One region of the Bacillus basilensis genome, then DNA from elsewhere that is predicted to be linked to it. Evidence: a T-box and tRNA genes for the amino acid it is inferred to sense, from the RefSeq annotation. Region 1 holds a T-box; the other holds one or more tRNA genes.
The links. A T-box is a leader RNA that pairs with one kind of tRNA and senses whether it is charged. The one in region 1 lies ahead of ileS (isoleucine--tRNA ligase), so its partner is inferred to be a tRNA-Ile.
Positions count from the first base shown of each region.

Region 2: it has a tRNA-Ile gene. The T-box ahead of ileS (isoleucine--tRNA ligase) is inferred to sense a tRNA for this amino acid. The anticodon was not compared.

Region 1 is NZ_JBNTQO010000029.1:20,530-28,028, forward strand. Features, by position in the region: gene ACQVV1_RS28470 (bacteriocin-processing peptidase family protein) at 1-2,331, shown strand, start outside; T-box leader at 2,424-2,663, shown strand; gene ileS (isoleucine--tRNA ligase) at 2,717-5,818, shown strand; gene ACQVV1_RS28480 (DUF418 domain-containing protein) at 5,870-6,955, opposite strand; gene ACQVV1_RS28485 (TetR/AcrR family transcriptional regulator) at 6,957-7,499, opposite strand, start outside.
Region 2 is NZ_JBNTQO010000002.1:68,961-76,459, forward strand. Features, by position in the region: gene ACQVV1_RS03690 (metal ABC transporter ATP-binding protein) at 169-939, shown strand; gene ACQVV1_RS03695 (metal ABC transporter permease) at 939-1,772, shown strand; gene ACQVV1_RS03700 (Fur family transcriptional regulator) at 1,786-2,199, shown strand; gene ispG (flavodoxin-dependent (E)-4-hydroxy-3-methylbut-2-enyl-diphosphate synthase) at 2,279-3,382, opposite strand; gene ACQVV1_RS03710 (hypothetical protein) at 3,548-3,913, opposite strand; gene ACQVV1_RS03715 (DUF1189 domain-containing protein) at 3,986-4,744, opposite strand; tRNA gene ACQVV1_RS03720 (tRNA-Ile) at 4,986-5,059, shown strand; gene sodA (superoxide dismutase) at 5,281-5,892, shown strand; gene ACQVV1_RS03730 (MFS transporter) at 6,009-7,286, shown strand; gene ACQVV1_RS03735 (peptidoglycan D,D-transpeptidase FtsI family protein) at 7,396-7,499, shown strand, end outside.

The DNA of each region.
Region 1 (7,499 bases):
GAACGTAGTCCAGAAAGATTCACTTTAACGAATCACGGGTTAATATTAATAGATTTAGAAAGATATGAAGAAGCGTATGAAATCTTTAACGATCTGTTAAAAGAGTATAAAAATGAAGCACATGTATGGTATGAGCGAGCGAGATGTGCGCATCATTTAGGGAAATTATATTTAGCGATAAAAGGGCTTAAAATAGCGATTCATTTGGATAGCAATGCACCTTACATTTATACGAAACTTTCGGAAATATACGAATCTGATTTGAAGGATGAGGAAAGTACGAAAGAAATTTTATCAAAAGGTATTGAGAATTGTGATGATAAAGCACCTCTATACGTAAAATTAGGTGATTATCACTTTCAAAATGATAGTCTGGAAGAAGCAGAAGTATTGTATAAGCGTGCTTTAGAAGAAAATGATGAGGATGTTTATTCTCATTTCGGACTTACACAAGTTTATATGGCAAGAGAGCAATACATGGAAGCAAAAGAATATATTCTCGGTATTGAAAAACAAATTGAAAAGAGTCAAGATTTTCATATGAATGCGGGAATGGTTTTATGGGATGCTGAGGTTGAACTTGGTGGAAATGAAGAAGGGTTTAAAGTAGCGTTGTCTAAGTTAGAGAGTGGTATAAAGCAGAGCGAATATAATGTAGCAAGTGCGTTAGATGAATATGTGAATCGAATTAAAGGAACTGTATTTGTACAACGAGGGATAGCATTTTTAAGAACGCTACACAAAGAAAGAAATGAAGTAAGTGAATTCGGTTGTTATACAGGTATTTTATATGAATCTATTGGGCAGTACGGCCAAGCGATGAAAAGATATAATCAGGCGATAGAACAAAAGGCAACAGCATTACCTTATTACCGAATTGGTGAAACACTTATGGCATTAGGGCAATTGGTGGAAGCAAAACAAGCGTATGAAACATGTTTAGAGCTTGATGGGAATTTCGTAGGTGTACATTTACAGCTTGCAGAAATATACGAAAAAGAAGAAAACCGCTCTAAAGAACAAAGTCATATGGTTCAGGCAATGAAAGAAGAGCCGCTGCATATTAATATGGAATATTTGGCACAGCTTTCAGTAGAGATGAATCTTCAGGAAGAGTTACTGACTGAACTGGAACAATTAGCAGACGAAGTACCTGAAATATGGCGATTAGATGCGATTGCCTACGTATATGGAGCGATGGATGAAATAGATAAAGAACAAGCGCAGATTGAAGAAGCACTACAAGTAGATGGTGAGCATACAGAAGTTCTATATCATTATGCAAAAGTATTAGTGAAAAATAGAAATGCAAAAGCGATTGAAATTGCAATGAAAGTGATACAAAAAGATGTAAAGAATGAACGTATATTTGATGTATATGTAAAAGCGACAGAACAACATAAGAAATTGTCTAACATACGAGATTTTCTTCATACATTAAAAGTGAAAAAAGTAGAAAGAAGTATGGCATTTATGTATGCTGCATCTGCGGTTACAGAAAGATGGATTGAACGTCAACAAAATGAACAGCCGAAAAAATCCATATTTACGAGAGCTTTTTATCGTATGAAAAACCGTGCGAAAGAAATTTCGATTATTACTACAATCATTGATTTATATGAAATTTCCTTAAAGTTAAATTCGAAAAATAGTATGGCAGCGCAGCGATTTGCACTATTTTACGAGAATGTGGCGATGTATAAAGAGGCAAGAGATGTATTGCAAACATCGTTAGAACATAAATGGGATTACGATGTAGCGAAGCAACTTGTAAATCTTTTCATAGAGTGTGAGGAAGAAGATATGTTACGAGATGCTTCGGAATTAACAAAGCAAATGGTTCGAGAGTTACCAGATGATTATGATACCCTTCTTCTGCAAGCACAAGTCTACTTTAAAGCAGGGGAAGTAAGAAAAGCAGAAAAGATTACCTTACAATTAACGGAGCAAACGCCGTTTGTAAGTAGAGCGTTTCTTACTTTAGGAGAAATGTATCAAAGTCAAGAAAGGTTTGAAGAGGCAATTCATGTATTGAAAAATGCTTCTATACACCATCCAAATGAAACTGCAATTCTTCTTTCTTTAGCATCTTCGTATCATGGTGCCGGACAAACGATAAAGGCAGAAAAAATAACAAATGAAGTATTAACAATTGATGAGAGTGATTTGTTAGCAAGATACGATCGTGCTTGTTATTTAGCACAGTTAAACAGAATGGAAGAGGCGAAAGAAGAGCTTGAAATTGTACTTCGTGAGGATGAGTCAGGATTTTTCGCTGAACTTATCGAGGATGATGAAAACTTAGCAGCATTGCGAGAATTTGAAAAGTAATTGTATACGAATAGGGAAAAAGAGTAAAAATATATTTTGAATTAGTTGACAATTTATTGCCCGATGGAATAGAATAGCTTTTAACAAAGTATACAAATCTGAAGACGAGAAAGAGTAAAATAGTGTACTGTTCCCCAGAGAGCCGGTATATTGCTGAAAGCCGGTGTGCAGACGTTATTTGAAAATCATCTCCGAGGAGCCGAGGCTGAAAGTGAGTAAGCCCGGACGGATGTCTACCGTTACAAAGAACACGTATGATAGTACGTTGCTAAGTGCTATTAGTGAAGAGCTAATAGAATTAGGGTGGTATCGCGGGTAAACCCGTCCCTACTTCATAGGGACGGGTTTTTTGTGTGCTTTAAAATATTCAAAGGAGTGATTGTAGATGAAGAAAGTAGATGTAAAAGAGTCAGCTGTAGGGAGAGAAACACGTATTCGTAAACAGTGGAACGAGAAAAGCATTTTTGAGCAATCAATTCAGAATCGAGAAGGCGCACAATCTTTTGTGTTTTATGAAGGACCACCAACGGCGAACGGACTACCGCATGTAGGTCATGCACTTGGACGAACAATTAAAGATGTAGTAGCAAGATATAAAACGATGGCTGGTTATAAAGTATTAAGAAAAGCGGGATGGGATACACACGGTTTGCCTGTAGAATTAGGTGTTGAGAAGCAACTCGGTATTTCTGGTAGACATGAAATCGAAGAGTATGGAATTGAGCCATTTATTAAGAAGTGTAAAGAGAGTGTATTCACATACGAGAAGCAGTGGCGTGAATTCACTGAAAGTATCGGTTATTGGGTAGATATGGATGATCCATACGTTACGTTAAAGAATCCATATATCGAAAGTGTATGGCATATTTTAGGGACGATTCATGAAAAAGGATTATTGTATAAAGGGCATAGAGTTTCACCATATTGCCCAAGTTGTCAAACTTCACTAAGTTCACATGAGGTTGCACAAGGGTATAAAACAGTAAAAGATTTAAGTGCAACAGTTAAGTTTAAAGTAAAAGGTAGTGAAAATGAATATTTCCTAGGTTGGACAACAACACCTTGGACACTTCCAGCAAATGTTGCACTCGCTGTACATCCAAATATGGAATACGTTAAAGCGAAACAAGAAGGTCATGTATACATTGTTGCGAAAGAACGTGTACAAGATGTATTAAAAGAAAACTATGAAGTACTATCTGTTCATAAAGGGGAAGAATTATTAAATACTTCTTATACAGCACCGTTTCCAATGAAAGAAGTTACAAATGGTTACCGTGTAATCGGAGCAGATTTCGTAACGGCAGATAGTGGTACTGGACTTGTTCATATCGCTCCAGCATATGGGGAAGACGATTATAGAGTCGTTCAAAGTGAAGGATTGTCATTCTTACATGTTGTAGATGAGAAAGGTGAGTATACAGAAGCAGTACCATTTTTGAAAGGTAAATTTGTAAAAGATTGTGACGTAGATATCGTTCGTTATTTAGCGAAGGAAGGTTTACTATACCATAAAGAAAAGTATGAACATAGTTACCCGCATTGCTGGCGTTGTGATTCACCGCTTCTTTATTATGCAGGAGAGAGTTGGTTAATCCGAACGACTGCAATTAAGGAAACATTTTTACAAAATAACGATACTGTTACTTGGTATCCAGATCATATGAAACATGGACGCTTTGGTAAGTTTTTAGAAAACATGGTGGACTGGAATATTAGCCGAAATAGATATTGGGGAACACCATTAAATGTTTGGGAATGTGAAAGTTGCAATCATCAATTTGCACCGAAAAGCATTGCTGATTTAAGAAAGCATAGTACGAAAGAAACACCGGAAGATTTAGAATTGCATAAGCCGTATGTAGATGAAGTGCAAGTTTGCTGTGAAAAATGCGGAAGTACAATGAATCGTACACCAGAAGTAATTGATGTTTGGTTTGATAGTGGTTCCATGCCATTTGCGCAATATCATTATCCGTTTGAAAATAAAGAGTTATTTGAAGAACAGTTTCCAGCAGATGTAATTGCAGAAGGAATTGATCAAACACGCGGCTGGTTTTATAGTTTATTAGCTGTATCAGCACTATATACAGGAAAAGTACCGTATAAACGAGTGTTATCACTAGGGCATGTTCTAGATGAGGAAGGACAGAAAATGTCTAAAAGTAAAGGGAATGCACTAGATCCAGTTGATTTAGTAGAGAAGTTTGGTGCAGATGCTCTAAGATGGGCTCTACTCGTTGACAGTGCTCCGTGGAATGCAAAGCGTTTTTCTGAAAGAACAGTACTGGAAGCAAAATCTAAATTTGTAGATACGTTAGTCAATGTGTATAGCTTCTACGTTTTATATGCAAATTTAGATGAGTATAATCCGAACGAAACGTATGATGTAAAGCGGACGAAATTAGATGAATGGGTATTATCAAGATTGCATAGCACAACGAAAAAAGTGAGAACAGCGCTTGATGATTATCAATTTACGAATGCAGCTCGTGAAATCGCGGCGCTTGTAGATGAAGTAAGTAACTGGTACGTAAGACGATCACGTAATCGTTTCTGGGAATCTGGTATGAATGCTGAAAAAGCAGCTGCATATGAGACACTTCATGAAGTGCTTGTAACAATTAGTAAACTAATTGCACCATTTACACCGTTTGTCGCTGAAGATATTCATTTGAATTTAACTGGAAGTAGCGTTCATTTAGAGGATTATCCAGTTGTAAATGAAAGGTTACTACAGCCTAAATTAGAAGCGGAAATGGATGCTGTTTTACAAGTTGTTGAACTTGGAAGAAGTAACCGTAATCAACATTCTTTAAAAGTAAAACAGCCGTTAGCAGAACTTGTATTACTGGAGCATAACGAGAATGTTATGGATTGGGAATCTTATCGTGATATCGTTATGGATGAACTAAATGTAAAATCGTTCCACGTTGAACTAGATGAAACGAAGTATACATCCTATCAATTAAAGCTGAATTTTAAAACGGCGGGACCGAAGTTCGGTAAGAATGTAAATGCAGTAAATGGTTGGCTAAAACAATTATCACAAGACGAGGTACAAAACTTTGTATCTACAGAAAGAGCAGTTTACGAAGCAGCCTCAGGAGAAGAAGTAGTTGTAACAGCTGAAGATGTAATGGTTGAAAAAGTTGCAAAATCAGGCTTCTCTAATACGACTAACGGACAATATACAGTAATGTTAGATACAAATGTAACGGAAGAATTGTTACAAGAAGGAGTAGCACGTGAGTTTATTCGCGCCGTTCAAGAATATCGTAAGCAGTTGAATTTACCAGTAAATTTACGAGTGGATGTTATTCTTGATACAGAGGAAGAGCTGAAGCAAACATTAACGAATCATAAAGAGTTGTTGGAAGAAAACTTACTCGTTAAACAATTTACATTTGGTCACTTAACGAATGAAGACGATGAACTTTCATTAGGTGAGACAAAAGTCCGCATTAAATTAAGTGCTGCTCAGTAAAGAAAAAAGGAAGTTGGAATGATTCCAACTTCCTTTTTGTATGAAGGTAAATTAACTAGCTAATTTCCTCATAATCCATTCGATAGGTCCTCTAGAAAATTTCTTTCTCCATAATATGCTAAACAAAATACTGAAAATGAAAAATGCAGTAGCAAATAATAAAACAAAAAGTAGTGTTTGATGTTCCATTCTATTTAATAGAATTAATGTCCCAATCCCGATAAATACATGACTTACATAATGAGTTAATGTTAATTGTCCGGTTTGTACAATGGAAGTAACAAACCAATTATTTTCAAATTTTTCAGTGATATAGAGGCAAATTATTAATATAGAAAAGGCTGATCCAGTAGCAGATAAAATGTATAATAAATTTGGTAAAATGGGTCCTGTATTAAACAAAAATGTAGCTGCCTCTTTGCCGATGTATGGAATAAAGTAGTAGGTAAGTCCTTCTGATAAAAGTTCTGTCAATATTGTGGTTGTAATACCGAGAAAGAGTAATCTCTTTCTAATTCTCCTATTATGAAGGTCTAGTCGGCCAATTATCATACCGATTAAGAAGAACGAAAACCAAGGGAAAAAAGGGTGATAACCATTAAAGAATAGATTGCGAAGAAAACCGTTTACTGTCCAGAAGTCTACATAGTTTATAAATGGAGTAGGGCCTCCCCAACCTTCGAAAGTATTGAAAGTAAGCTGAAGAGATTGTGCCAAGAGTAGGATAATAATAGATAACAATAGTAATGCTTTTTTTCGTACTGTAATGAGTAATGCAGCAACGAAAAGGTAAACACCGTAGTAGTGTAATATATCCCCAGTCCACTCCATTACGTATAAAAGTAATCCTAAAATAAATAAGAATAGTGCCCGTTTCCATATGATTTTTCGTCTATTAGAAATTTTTATTTTTTCATTGCTAGCAACAGATGATCTAGTCATTAAAGATATGCCAATTCCAGCAAGTATAACAAATAAGGCAGAAGCTCTACCTTCAAAAAGTGACATGAAAGTTATTAAAAATGGGGGACCATTTCCTTCTGCACCTGTTATCACCATAAAATTAACAAGCAGCATACCAAACATCGCCAAAGCTCTAGCAAAATCCAATCCGATAATGCGCTTTTTTGTATTCACTTCAATCCCTTCTTTCAAAAATGCTGTTTACAGCCTCAATCCATATTTGTTTATAATTCATATCTACATGTAACATCATAAAATTCCCGATATTATCAAGCACTAATGCTAACATATGAGCTTTTGAAACTAGGTTTTTATTTTCAATTAATTGAAGTTCAGTTGCTTTTGTAAGGAGTGATTCAAATCCTTGTAAATATTCTGTTTGCACAGTTAGTAATCGCTCTTTGTACATATCGTTTCTTGAAGATAGTAATACATATTCTTGCAACACACGATTAAAATATGGATCGTTAAGCTGTTCATCTATCATTTTAAAGCCAATTTCAACACATTTCTCAACAAAATTTTCTTTCGTAAATGCTTCTGTATCGAAAAACGCAGAAAACTGCATAGCCTTGCATAATTCAGTAAAGATAACTTCAATTAAAGAATCTTTAGATTTAAAGTAATAATATATAGATGGTTTTGCAATCCCAACTTCCTCAGCAATCATCGTATAAGTTGTTTTAGCAATGCCGTATTCAGCAAATAATCGGTAACT
Region 2 (7,499 bases), on a different contig from region 1:
AATATTTTTCGAAAGCAGAGAATTTTTCTCTGCTTTTTGTTATAATAGTAAGGTTTCTTGAAAAAATAGATATATTTTATGCAGATTGGTTTACAACTATAATAAGCTGTACTATAATTCAAATAGATATAAATCGGAATCATTCTGAATTAAAATAGGTGAGATGCTATGAATAATGTATTAGAAATAGAAGGATTGTCATTTCGATATGAAGATCGAAATGTGTTAGAAGATATTAATTTGCAAGTTCCGAAGGGAGCTTTTTTAGGTTTAGTTGGGCCAAATGGTTCTGGGAAATCAACCTTGTTAAAATGTTTATTAGGCGTTTTAAAGCCGAAACAGGGAAGTATTCGTTTGTTTGGTGTTGATAGTAAGAAGTTTAAAGAATGGAACAAAGTTGGTTATGTATCCCAAAAGGCAAATAGCTTTAATTCTGGTTTTCCGGCAACTGTTTTTGAAGTTGTGTCAATGGGACTCGTTTCCAAAAAAGGGCTGTTTCGCTTTTTCACGAAAAGCGATAAGGAAAAGGTAGAAAAAGCGATTGCTGATGTAGGGATGAGTGAGTTTCAGGGGCGTAATATCGGAGAACTTTCTGGTGGACAACAACAGCGTGTATTTATTGCTCGTGCGCTCGTTAGTAATCCTGAATTACTTATTTTGGACGAGCCTACTGTTGGGATCGATGTGAAGAATGTAGAAAGTTTTTATGAGATATTAGAGGATTTAAACAAAAGGTTAGGAATCACATTAATTCTCGTTACGCATGATATGGGAGCTGTTACCGAGAAAGTAACGCATGTTGCATGCTTAAACCAACATCTACATTTCCATGGAAATGTAGAAAAGTTCCGAGAGTTAGAAGATGCAGAAATGTCCGTTTTATATGGACATCATGTTCATCGTTTAAAACACGAGCATGAGCATCACGGGAGGATATAATGATACAAGATTTTTTACAATATGACTTTTTACGTAACTCTTTATATGCAGGGATTTTAATAGGACTTGTTGCACCGCTTATCGGTGTATTTGTTGTCATTCGCCGTATGTCACTTATTGCAGATGCATTAAGTCACGTGACATTATCGGGTATTGCTGCAAGTTTACTACTAGAAAAAACAATTTTCACAGGGGGATTTTTAAATCCGTTATATATGGGGATGATTTTTTCTATTGGTGGGGCGTTACTTATTGAAAAATTACGTACTGTATATAAACATTATCAAGAATTAGCAATTCCGATTATTCTTTCAGCAGGAATGGGGATTGGTGTTATTTTTATTTCACTTGCAAATGGATTTAACACAGATTTATTTAGTTATTTATTTGGTAGTGTAAGTGCTGTAACAAGTACGGATTTAATAATCATCGGCATTGTAGCAATTGTTGTTATTGTAACGATTACTCTATTATACAAAGAGTTATTTTTACTATCGTTTGATGAGGAATACGCTGTATCAACCGGTTTGAGTGCAAAGTGGATTCACTTTATTTTCATTATATTGGTTGCGCTTGTTATTGCAGTATCAATGCGTGTAGTAGGGGTTCTTCTCGTATCATCATTAATGACGTTACCAGTTGCAGCGAGTATTCGTATTGCTAATGGATTTAAACAAACAATTTTCTTTTCCATTTTATTTGGTGAAATTGCAGTAATTGGTGGAATGTTTGCTTCGTATCAACTTGATCTAGCACCAGGTGGTACAATTGTTATGATAGCAGTTCTTATTTTAATTGGTGCGATTTTATGGAAGAAGAAAAAAACTGCATAAAGTAGGGATAGATATGAATCTAACAGAAGCTTTACGCCTAATGAAAGATAAAGGATACAAACATACTGGGAAAAGGGAAGAAATGCTCAGGTTATTTGCAGCTCACAATCGTTATTTAACGGCGAAAGACGTTTTAGAGCATATGAAGGATGATTATCCAGGTCTTAGCTTTGATACAATTTATCGTAACTTAACGGTGTTTGCTGAAATTGGTGTTTTAGAACAAACAGAATTAAATGGTGAAAAACATTTTCGTTTTACATGCTCTATTATGGAACATCATCATCATTTTATTTGTTTAGATTGCGGGGGAACGAAAGAAATCACTTCCTGCCCGATGGATTTTATGAATAAAGATTTTAACGGTTATGAAGTAACAGGTCACAAGTTTGAAATATACGGCCGTTGTCCAAAATGTGCAAAGTAAAAGCTCGTCAGTTATATAACTGACGAGCTTTTTTACGTAGAAAAAAGGTTGCTCACCAATATTGTGAGCAACCTTTTTTTTATTGTTCTTGTGCTTCTTTTTCTTTTTCTCGTTCAGCAGCCATTTCAGCAGCAATTACGTCGATTTCTTTTTTCAGTTCTTCTACCATTATTTCTTCTGGTACTTTACGAACAACTTGCCCTTTGCGGAATAATAGACCTTCTCCGCGTGCGCCAGCAATACCGATATCAGCTTCACGAGCTTCACCAGGACCATTTACAGCGCAGCCAAGTACTGCAACTTTAATTGGTACTTGCAGTGTAGAGATGTATTCTTCCACCTCGTTGGCAATGCTAATTAAATCAATTTCAATACGACCACAAGTTGGACAAGAAATAAGTGTTGCTGCATTAGATGCAAGGCCGAATGACTTTAATAGTTCACGCGCAACTTTTACTTCTTCAACTGGGTCAGCACTTAATGAAATACGTAATGTATTTCCGATACCCTTATTTAAGATTGCTCCAAGACCAGCGGCACTTTTTACAGTTCCAGCAAATAAAGTTCCAGATTCTGTAATACCTAAATGTAATGGATAATCAAAAGCACGTGCAGCTTTTTCGTATGCTTCAATTGCTAAGTTAACATCAGAGGCTTTCATAGATACGATAATATCGTGGAAATCTAAGTCCTCTAAAATTTTAATATGATGTAAGGCGCTCTCAACCATACCATCTGCAGTTGGGTATCCGTATTTTTCTAAAATGTGACGCTCTAATGAACCTGCGTTTACACCGATACGGATTGGAATACCGCGTTCTTTTGCTGCATTTACAACAGCTTCTACTTTATGGCGACGACCAATGTTACCTGGATTGATACGTACTTTATCAATGCCGCCTTCAATTGCTTTTAAAGCAAGGCGATAATCAAAATGAATATCAGCAACAAGTGGAATGTTGATTTGTTTTTTAATATCAGCAATAGCATTTGCTGCGCGTTCGTCTGGAACAGCAACACGCACGACTTGACAGCCAGCTTCTTCTAAACGTTTAATTTCAGCAACTGTTGCTTCAACATCATGTGTTTTTGTTGTTGTCATACTTTGTATAATTAATTCATTATTACCGCCAATTGTTAAATTACCGACTTTAACTGGACGTGTTTTTGTACGATGAGTCATTTCATTCACGAATAGATCGCTCTCCTTATAAAAGAAGTTTCTTATTTAGTCCCTTATATCAATGATAGTATACGTGATACAGGGCTACAGAAACCGGAAGTGCTCGGTTTCACTTTTACTATTGTATCAGCGCCTTTATGTAATTGACAAGGATTAAGTGATTGCTTATTGATATAAAGGGAATTTATAAGACTTTCCAATTTGTATTTTTGTAGCAGATGTACTTTTGTTTAGTTCTTTAAAGTCATCAATTACCTTTTCAATAGAAGGGATTTTTTTCTTGTTAATTTGTTCGGTGATAGAAAGAACTGTTTCACCTGTTTTAACTTCAATTGTTTTATAAGTTACATTTGTTTCTTTTTCTGCTTTGTTCTCTTTATTTTGTTTTGTATCTGTATTTTCTTGTTTTATCGTTTGGGCTGCATTTGTTTTTTTATATGAACTTAACATCGGTAAAGTGCCGATTTTTATATCGTAATAAAATATATAACCAAGAACAAGCACGAATAAGAATATACCTAATCTCTTCATATTCTTCACTCCTTTGCTAGGAATATATGCTTGTCCAAAAAAAAAATGCCTATTTAGGCATTTTTTTCGGTCTTATTTTTCTTTCGGTTTTGGAACTTCTTTAATCGTTAAGTATAGAACAATTAAAACAACTGCGATATAAATGAATGTTGAACCAGGTACAACGATTTTGAATAAATCCATAATCATAAAGAAGATTGTTGGAATTGTGTAGCTGTAAGCAGTTAACGTCCATACTTGCTTATAAGATAATTTACGTTGACCACTCATAGCAGAACCTATAAACGCAAGTAAAGTAATTCCTAAGAAAGTAATAAACAATTGGAATAGGTATACTAACACGCCGATAACGGCTAGTAAAATTGGATAAATACTATCGAATACAGAAATGAAATCTTGCAAATCCTTTTTCTCAAGAGATGTCCCTAATAAATCATTATAGGAGTATGTTTGGGTTTGACCATTTCCTATAGAAACTACTTTATCTTTTAAAATAAATAAACCAGTTTTATTTTGATATTTTTCGATATCTGTTGTATTTGGATCAAATACGAAAAGAGCATCTCCCTCTTCTTTTTGAATAGGTTGTTCAATATCAGCTTTTAGTTCACCATTTTCGATTTTAAAATCAGGTAAATCTTTTTCAATTGCTTGATTTACCATGGTAACACTATCTTGGATAAAGCTACCATAAAAGAATGTTCTTGGGATAGTAGTGATTAGACAAAGTAGCATAATATACAAAATGGTTTTTCCGATTTTTTGAAAACGGAATAGCGCCATATCTTTAGGCGAATATACGCTTTTGGCTAATTGGGTAAATATGGACATAGATTCACTTCCTTTATGTATGTATAAAATCATTGTAACGTAGGAATCTAGGGAATCTCAAGATATATTATATTTACATATAGTGGAGATAACTAAATTTCTTTTATTAATTTTCTTCTTTTAAATGAGAAAAATACAATTGACACTTTTCTTTTCTATATGGTAAATTTATCTTACATTTCTTAAAGGATATATCCGATAGGAATTCCTTTATTTGAAGTATTGTTACATACATAATTGTGGACCCTTAGCTCAGCTGGTTAGAGCAGACGGCTCATAACCGTCCGGTCGTAGGTTCGAGTCCTACAGGGTCCATATCCATTTCACATGTTTATTATGTCAGCAGGAAGCTTCCTTGTAGAAGGGAGCTTTTTTTATGAAATATATGAGCATTTTAATTGAAAAGAAGTGGGAATTTTGCTACTTTAATGATAGCAAGACAATGTGATTTATTTGTTTGCACCCTATGGCAATTAGGGTAGAATGAAGTTGTATGTCACTTAAGTGGCAATACATAAACTGGGAGGAATATAACAATGGCAAAACACGAATTACCAAATTTACCTTATGCGTATGATGCTTTAGAGCCTCACTTTGACAAAGAAACAATGAACATCCATCATACTAAACACCATAACACGTACATCACAAACTTAAACGCTGCTTTAGAAGGTCATGCAGAATTAGCTGACAAAAGCGTAGAAGAATTAGTTGCAAACTTAGACGAAGTACCAGAAGCAATCCGTACAGCAGTACGTAACAATGGTGGTGGACATGCTAACCACACATTCTTCTGGACAATCTTATCTCCAAACGGCGGCGGACAACCAGTAGGTGAACTTGCAACTGCAATTGAAGCGAAATTCGGTAGCTTCGATGCTTTCAAAGAAGAATTCGCAAAAGCTGGCGCAACTCGCTTCGGTTCTGGTTGGGCTTGGTTAGTAGTAAATAATGGTGAGTTAGAAGTAACAAGCACGCCAAACCAAGATTCTCCTCTAACTGAAGGTAAAACTCCAGTTATCGGTTTAGATGTTTGGGAACATGCTTACTACTTAAATTACCAAAACCGTCGTCCAGACTACATCGGTGCATTCTGGAACGTTGTAGATTGGAACGCTGCTGAAAAACGTTACCAAGAAGCAAAATAATTGTAATAACGATAGAAAAAGCTAGGAGAGTGCTCCTAGCTTTTTTCTATGCTTTCCTTTTACATAATTGGGCTTGTCTTTGGAAGACTAGAACATGAAGTAAAGGAGAGTTGTGTATGAAGTGGAAACATATAATTGGTGACGTTGAAGTGAATCGGGATTTAGTGTTATTGCTCCTTATTGGAGGTTTATACACGCTCGCAATTTCTTTATCGAATACGTTTGTTAACATTTATTTATGGAAACAAACACAAAATTATGTGAATCTTGGCTTGTATAATTTGGCCAGCGTTGTATTACAGCCTCTCACATTTCTTATAGGTGGGAAATTAGCGAAGCGTATTGATCGCTCAATCTTGTTAAGAATAGGCGTAGGAACGTTAGCGATTTTTTTTATCGTTGTTTTAGTAGCGGGAAAAAGCGCTTCTCACTATATTTTATTAATGGGGGCTCTTTTAGGAGTTGGATATGGTTTTTACTGGCTCGCGTTTAACTTATTAACATTTGAGATTACAGAACCAGAAACAAGAGATTTCTTTAACGGGTTTCTTGGACTTCTTACATCCTTCTCTGGCATGATTGGACCGATAGCAGCTGGATACACAATTTCACGTATGGAAAAATGGAGTGGCTATACGGTCATATTCTTTCTTTCATTAGTGCTATTTGCAATCGCTGTTGTTTTAAGCTTTTTTTTATCTAAGAGAGAATGTGAAGGTAGCTATGAGATCAAGCAAGTTTTGAAAGAGCGACGAATTGATAAAAATTGGGGAAGAATTACACGTGCTCATTTTTTCCAAGGATTGAGAGAGGGAACATTTATTTTTGTTATTTCAGTATACGTGTACTTAGCAACCGATAGTGAGCTCGCATTAGGAAAATATAGCTTGGTAAATTCTGCTGTATCATTTGTATGTTACTACCTAGTCGCTCGTATGTTAAAGAAAGAGTGGCGAAAAAAAGCAATTTTACTTGGAGGCATTATTTTATATGCGGTTGTATTTTTAGTTATATTTAATGTTACATACACAAAATTACTTATTTATGCAGCATGCATTGCGATTGCATACCCTATTTTACTCGTTCCGTATGGATCGATGACATATGATGTAATTGGTAGAGCGAAAAATGCGAGAGAGTGGCGTGTAGAGTATGTAGTTGTCCGAGAATTATGGTTAAATGCTGGAAGAATGTGTTCAGTATTAAGTTTTTTATGTGCTGTATTATTCTTTCCGCCTGAAAAGAGTTTACCTTTTTTACTATGTATTTTAGGTGCTGGACATTTTCTTATTTATTTTGCAGTTAAAAATGTCAAATATGATAAGGGAAATGCGGGGAAAACAAGTGTTGTAGCGCAAGGAACCACGCAGAACCAAACTGAACCAGAAGGTTAACTTCTGGTTTGTTTTATGCTAGAATAGAAAAAGATGTAAGACAGCAGTGAGGACACCTGTACGAGGGTGTCCCTTTCACATTACATAGCTGTTGGTAGAGGGGGTTTGTATGAGCAAGAAGCAGAAACAACAAAAGAAAAAGACTCACGTTCCTTTTCGGTTAAACGTGCTGTTTTTCTGCGTGTTTTTAATGTTCTCCGCGGTTATTGTAAG